DNA from 2 places in the Planifilum fulgidum genome. Region 2 is predicted to be linked to the other one. Evidence: a T-box and tRNA genes for the amino acid it is inferred to sense, from the RefSeq annotation. Region 2 holds a T-box; the other holds one or more tRNA genes.

Region 1 (3,400 bases), on a different contig from region 2:
GACGGACCGGGAGCTGCTGCTCAATCTCTACGCGACGCAGTTGTTGGTCCTTTTTTTGGCGGTGATGCTCCTTCTTGTTCAGGGAAGGCTGTCGGCGGGGCTTTTCCAATGGCGGGAAAGTCTTTACTGGGCCGCCGGGGTGCTGTTGGGGATGATCGTGGTGGGGATTGAGGTGCTCCTTGTGCGGGTGCTTCCCCCCGAATGGTTGGATGACGGGGGAATCAATCTGCGGCTTTTTCGGGGCCGTTCCCTGTGGCACATTGCCTGGATCGCCCTTTTGGTTTCCGTCGCGGAGGAGATGCTGTTTCGGGGGGCGGTTCAGCATTGGCTGGGAATCTGGGGAACCAGCCTTCTTTTTACGTTGATACATTTTCGTTACCTGCGCCGGTGGGCAATGTCTTGCCTGCTGTTTGCCGTCAGCGCCGCCCTCGGGTGGTCGGCGGAGTGGAGCGGGACGCTGACCCCCGCGATCGTCGCCCATTTTATTATCGATTTCGTGATGGGCGCGTTGATCCGAATGGGAAGGATCCCCGGGATGGATGGGCCGCCGGACAAGGCATGACCGGCGAAAGAAGGGCATAGGCTGGGATGAGGGAACATGGCGGGGGGATGGAGTGATGTCCCGTCGGGATCTTTTGTTCGGCCCCCTTCTCACCTGGATTTTTGCGGGGATGGCCCTTCATCGGTTGCCGGAAGAGACGCCCGGTCCACCCTTCTGGCGGTATGTTTCCGTCGATTTTCTGGTGTTTCTGGTTCTGTGGGCCCTCTGTTTCCATCTCCTTTTTCGGACCGTCGCAAAGGGAGCGGGGGGATTTGCGGAACTCCCCTTGCCGGTCAGCCACCGGAAGCGGCTGCGCTGCGCCATTCCGGTGGTCTCGGCCCTGTTGCTGCTTCCTTTCCTGTTCTATCACGCGCCGGTGTTCGCCGCATTGGGAACGGGATTTTTCGGGACACGGGAGGCGCTGCGCTGGTTCCGGAAAAGGAGAGCCCGTTTGGAATAGGGGCTTGTCCGCGGCGGGCGAGGGACGCGGCGATCGGGTCGATCCGCCCCCCTCTGTCTGAGTTCCTTCGGTTTTACGGGAGAATGCAAAGGCGCTACATCCGGAGCACTCTGAGAGCCCGGGCCGCCTTTCTGGCGAAAACCAGGGGATTTTCCACCGATTCGAAATGAATGTAGAACAGGCGGAGGTTTTCAAATAACCAGTGATTGTGCAATGCCGTGACGAGAATTCCCTGTTTCCGGAGAGCCGAGATAAAGGGGTTGATTTCCCTTTGCAGGATGACCGTCTCGCCCAAATTCAGCGCCCGACCTTGCCGATCAATGCTCTCAAAGCTGAAAAAAGTGGGCAGCACCAGCGGGGAACGGCTGCGGCGCCCCAGAATGGTGACAGGGATGTTCCGGAATCTTTGGATGAAGCACACGCCATTGATGACACTCGGGGATCCGCCCACAATTCTGGCAAATTGACTGCACAGTCCATTCAGCGCCTCATGGGATGAACCTCCTTTATCCAATTGTTTTCACAATATGTGTCTGTTGGTCTTGATGCAGCATTTCTTTCCCCATTGATTGAAAAATGGGCTGATGAGGTCCCCCCTGAAGGCGCCGATTCGAAGAGGTCCGGAAAAACCGGTGCGCCGCAGGACAAATTTCCGCTAACCCCTTGACATCTTCTCCGTTTCTGTATTAAGATAATAACCGCATCGGTTCTGGAACGCGGAGAGATACCCAAGAGGCCGAAGGGGACGGTTTGCTAAACCGTTAGGGGGCCAAATGGCCCCGCGCGGGTTCGAATCCCGCTCTCTCCGCCAAACTTGGGAAGGACGCTCCGCCGACCGGCGGGTCGTCCTCCCTCATTTAAAGATGGGGCGGCGTAGCTCAGCTGGCTAGAGCGTACGGTTCATACCCGTAAGGTCGGGGGTTCGAGGCCCTCCGCCGCTACCAACGCGCAGGGGCGTAGTTTAATGGCAGAACAGAGGTCTCCAAAACCTCCAGTGCGGGTTCGATTCCTGCCGCCCCTGCCACAAATGCACGGGGGCATAGCCAAGTGGTAAGGCACGGGACTGCAAATCCCTTATCCCCGGTTCGATTCCGGGTGCCCCCTCCAACAGGTTGAAAGGATATCCTTCGAGAGAAGGATTCTTTTTTTATTTTTTCGGCGAGGGAAAAATTCCCGCAAAATTCTGGGTGAAAAAGGGACGACCTTGGTGTATCCTGTTCTCAGAGGGGAAAAACGGGAAACCGGTTGCCGGAACGAATGGGGAGATCCTCTCATACGCTGAAATGAAGAGGTCTCCGGCGAGGGAGGGTAAACCATGCGTGTCGAGCGATTGGGTCGGGATAAAATCCGCTTCTACCTCTCGATGGACGACTTGGTGGAACGCGGAATCGAAAAGGCGGACATGTGGCGGGACATTCCCAAGGTGCACGAGCTTTTCAACGATATGATGGAACAGGCGTACCAGGAATTGGGGTTTGAGGCGACAGGGCCCGTCGCAGTCGAGGTGTTTACACTTCCGGCCCAGGGAATGGTCGTCGTCGTCACGCGGGGGCGTCGGCCGCACTCCGACGAGTTTGACGATGACGATGTGTATGAATTGGAAGTCACCCTGGAGGAAAGCGATCGGATTATTTTCCGGTTTGCCGATTTTGAAGATCTCGTGCAGGCGGCGATGCGCATGCACCCACTCGTGGAGCGCGAAGGGAAGGTTTATGCCTACCGGGGACAATATTACCTGGTCTTTGACAGCGACGTAAAGACGAAGAATCTGGACGCCTTGGTGGCGATCCTTTCCGAATACGGCGAAGCTTCCACCGTGACGGAGCATGTGTTGATGGAGTACGGAACCACGGTGTGGGCGGAAGATGCCGTTCATCAGCTTGTGCGACATTTCTCCCGATGAAAAACACCGCGCCCTGTGCGCGGTTTTGTAGTGTTTTCACACCTGAAACCAGTCGTCGGTTCGGCCGGATGGCCGGCAAAACTCCCCCTTATGGATGACCAGCTGGAAATATTCCTCCCGGCGCAGCCCGCGGAGGTCCCCGTCGAAAACGCCGGGAAACACGCGTTCGATGGATGCCCGTTGGGTTCGATGCTGGCGGAGCGCTTCCGCAATGCGCTCAAGGTGGGGGGAGACGTCGATCACCGTGGAGATCAGGGCATCTTCCGTCGCGTGAACGGGCCGCCGCATCGTCCGGGCAATCGATTCCGGGATGGCGACGTAATACAGGGACAGGGATTTTCTTCGCTTGCTCTCGAGAACCGCCCGAAGGGCGGCTTTTTGAACGGCTTGGTGATCCGGGTGGCCGGAAATGCCGTGGGGCGGGAAGGTGATGATCACGTCGGGGGCGGTGCTTTCGATCACGGCGCCGATCTCGTCCGCCAACATCTCCTCCGGC
Region 2 (3,400 bases):
AAGGAGCGAAGCCCCTCCTGCGGAAGCTGCATGATATACGACGGCACCTTCAGCGGCGGAAAGAAGCCCGGCGTTGGCGTGACCGCGGCCCTGCTTCGCCGGCACGGGATTGAGGTGGTGTCGGAAGAGACGATGAAAACCGAAAGCTCCGGGGATACCGGGGAGGAGGGATCGTCGAAGGGCTGAAAAAACCGGCTTGAGGAAGCCGGAAAAGGAAATCGAAGGCTTTGTCGTTGTCATCCCTGCTCCGCGCCGGCGGAGGCGGCGAGGGACCGGCGGAGGCGGCGGTATCGGAGATACATGCCCGCACGCCAGGGAAGGATCATCCCGAAGGCGAGGGTGAAAAACAGGCCGGCCGTCTGGGGAATGGAGATGTATTGTTCCACGTAACCGTGCAGTAAAAGGCGCACCGAAAGCAGGACCAACAGGATCACCACGAAGGAAAGGGAACGTTTCAAGTAGATCTCGCCGTTCACCACTTCAAACCGGGAGGTCCAGATCAGGGGGGTGGCCAAAAAGACCGCTCCCGCCAAAAAGGCGATCAGTCCCCACCAAACCGGAAAATGGGTGGACGGATGGAGAAACATCAGAAAGCCGGTGCTCATCCCCAGCGGAGGCATGATGATCCCCTTGGGCGTTACCGGCCGTTTGGTCGCCCGGATTCTGAGGATGATCACCATCAACGCCATGGTGGCGACACCCAGCGTGAAGGCGATCTGCGGGTGGAGGGAAATTGCATGCGTCATGGACCGATCCTCCAGTGTGCACGGATTCTGTGGGCAAATCCGACGAAGCGCGCGTTGTCGGGAAAGTACCCCTTTATTTTAGCATAATCATATCCGACATGCCCGTCGCGTACAAGGCGGTGAATGGCCGCTTTTTTCCCTTATAATTCCGCCTCCGGAGCGCAAAGCCGTTTTCCCGCCGCGTGAGGGCCCTTTTACTTCCTCCCCGCCGGTTTTTGCCCGAACATCCCTTCATACACCAGCGAATCCAACGGCCGGCGCTGGGAGGGCTGTTCCCGTTCCCGCAGCTCTTCCGGCAAGGCTTCCCGCGGCCCCTGATATCCGATGGCGATCAGGGCCTGGATGGCGTATTCGTCCGGAACGCCCAGCGTCTCGCGGGCCTTTTTCATGTCAAACCCGGTCATCGGATGGGTGATGAGTCCTTTGCGGACGGCTTCCAGCGCCAGAAAGCCCCAGGCTGCCCCCGCGTCGAAGGCGTGGGAAAAGTTCTCCCCGCGCTCCGACACCCGCTGGGACAGCATCAGGACGAGGACGGGCGCTTTGCGGCACCAGGACAGGTTGAATTCGGAGATAAAGGTGTAAAACCTCTCCCGGTCCTCGGGCGTGCGGGCGATGATGAACCGCCACGGCTGCAGATTGTAGGCGGAAGGAGCCCATCGCGCCGCCTCCAAAAGGCTCCAAAGCAGCTCTTCCGGCACGTCCTTGTCGAGAAAGGAACGCGGCGACCAGCGGTTCAGATAAACCGGATCGATGTCGTGTTCCGCTTGCCGAGGAAAGCTGGATGTCGTTGCTTTGCCCATGGGTTATTCTCTCCTTTCGTCATGCACAGTTGTTTATTATACCACATTTTTCTTTCCTCCCCGATTTGGCGGACGGAAGAAAAGGTCCCGCACAACCCGGGTTTTTCCGGGATCCCTTGACACGGCTGCGGCGGTGACGGACAATAAGACATGCATTGTGATTCGCCTTGCACTTCTTCCTTTTTTCAGTTACGATAATGCATATTCCCATGATCGTCCAGTTCCATCCTTCAAATACAGGCATTGCGATGAAGAAGAAGAGTAGCGCGGCACGGGTCGTTTCAGAGAGTCGGCGGATGGTGCGAGCCGATCGCCTCCCGCGTGAATGGGCTTCGGAGCAGTTTCCCGAAACGGCGCAAAGCGCGCCGGTGTAGGCGGAACCGGTGGCGGACCGTTATTTCCGTAAAAGTGCGTCTCCTTGCGGAGGCGAAGTAGGGTGGCACCGCGAGGCGATCCCTCGTCCCTGTCCGGGATGGGGGTTTTTTGTTTAAAGGACTCAGGAAGAAAGGAGCGGTAAGGGATGAAACGGATTTTGTCGGGCATTCAGCCTACGGGAAACCTTCATCTGGGCAACTATCTGGGAGCCCTCAAACGGTTTGTCCAGCTTCAGCATGAAGCGGAGTGCTATTTCTGCGTCGTCGATCTGCACGCGCTGACGGTTCCCCGGGATCCGGCGGATCTGCGGGAGAAAACGATGGAGGTGGCCACGCTGTATCTGGCGGCGGGGCTGGATCCGGACAAAATGACGATGTTCATTCAATCCCATGTCGGGGCTCACGCCGAAGCTTCCTGGCTGCTGGAATGCGTCGCCCGGGTCGGAGAGCTGGACCGGATGATCCAATTCAAGGAGAAGAGCAAGGGTTCCGACAGCGTGTCCGTCGGCCTGTACACCTATCCGGTTCTGATGGCGGCGGACATCCTCCTTTACCGGGCCGATGCGGTGCCCGTGGGAGAAGATCAGAAACAGCATCTGGAATTGTGCCGGGACTTGGCGGAGCGGTTCAATCGGAATTACGGCGATGTGCTCACGGTGCCGGAGCCTTTGATCGGCAAATTGGGCGCAAGGATCATGGGGTTGGACAATCCCCGGAAAAAGATGAGCAAATCCGCCGGCAGCCCCGCCAACTTCATCGCCCTGCTGGATGATCCCGACACCATCGTGAAAAAGATCAAGCGGGCGGTCACCGATTCGGAAAACGAGATCCGCTATGATCCGGAAGCGAAGCCGGGGATCAGCAACCTGTTGGTCATCTACAGCCTGTTGGCGGACGAATCCATCCCTTCCCTGGAACATAGATACCGGGGAGTGGGATACGGTCAGTTTAAGCGGGATCTGGCCGAAGTGGTCGTGGAGCACCTTCAGCCGATTCAGAAGCGGTACAGGGAATTGCGGCAGTCGGGAGACGTGGAGCGCGTGCTGGCGGAGGGAGCGGAACGGGCCGGCCGGGTGGCCCAAGAGACGCTGATTAAAATGAAGGAAGCGATGGGACTGCTTCCCCGGTTGGGATGATGGCCGGCGGTGTTGGGTCCCGATCACACGGATGGGGAGGAAAAGCGGTGAAGAATTCGGCGGATGAACGGAGTTTCCTTCCGCCGGAGCGGGTGGAGCGGTTTCGCCAAGACCCCTTTGCCCGGCGGATGGGTTTTGAACTGGTCGAGGCGGGCCCGGGGTATGCACGGGTCGCCGTGGATTTGACGGAGGATCTTTTCAATTTCGCCGGGACGCCCCACGGCGGTTTGCTGTTCAGCTTGGCCGATTATGCCTTCGCCGTGGCCAGCAATTCCCACGGACGGGTCTCCCTGGCCACCCATGTATCCGTTCAGTTTCTGGCGGCGGCCGAGGCGGGGGAGAGA

Evidence for each region. A T-box is a leader RNA that pairs with one kind of tRNA and senses whether it is charged. The one in region 2 lies ahead of trpS (tryptophan--tRNA ligase), so its partner is inferred to be a tRNA-Trp.
Region 1: it encodes a tRNA-Trp, which carries the amino acid that the T-box ahead of trpS (tryptophan--tRNA ligase) is inferred to sense. The anticodon was not compared.

The regions. Positions count from the first base shown of each region.
Region 1 covers NZ_FOOK01000004.1:98,436-101,835, forward strand. The annotation lists gene BM063_RS03405 (CPBP family intramembrane glutamic endopeptidase) at 1-562, shown strand, start outside; gene BM063_RS03410 (hypothetical protein) at 618-1,001, shown strand; gene BM063_RS03415 (DUF1259 domain-containing protein) at 1,096-1,485, opposite strand; tRNA gene BM063_RS03420 (tRNA-Ser) at 1,720-1,812, shown strand; tRNA gene BM063_RS03425 (tRNA-Met) at 1,869-1,945, shown strand; tRNA gene BM063_RS03430 (tRNA-Trp) at 1,952-2,025, shown strand; tRNA gene BM063_RS03435 (tRNA-Cys) at 2,035-2,108, shown strand; gene BM063_RS03440 (genetic competence negative regulator) at 2,317-2,904, shown strand; gene BM063_RS03445 (PIG-L deacetylase family protein) at 2,941-3,400, opposite strand, start outside.
Region 2 covers NZ_FOOK01000002.1:176,864-180,263, reverse strand. The annotation lists gene BM063_RS01895 (2-thiouracil desulfurase family protein) at 1-186, shown strand, start outside; gene BM063_RS01890 (CcdC family protein) at 237-746, opposite strand; gene BM063_RS01885 (nitroreductase family protein) at 941-1,546, opposite strand; T-box leader at 1,786-2,014, shown strand; gene trpS (tryptophan--tRNA ligase) at 2,067-3,056, shown strand; gene BM063_RS01875 (PaaI family thioesterase) at 3,104-3,400, shown strand, end outside.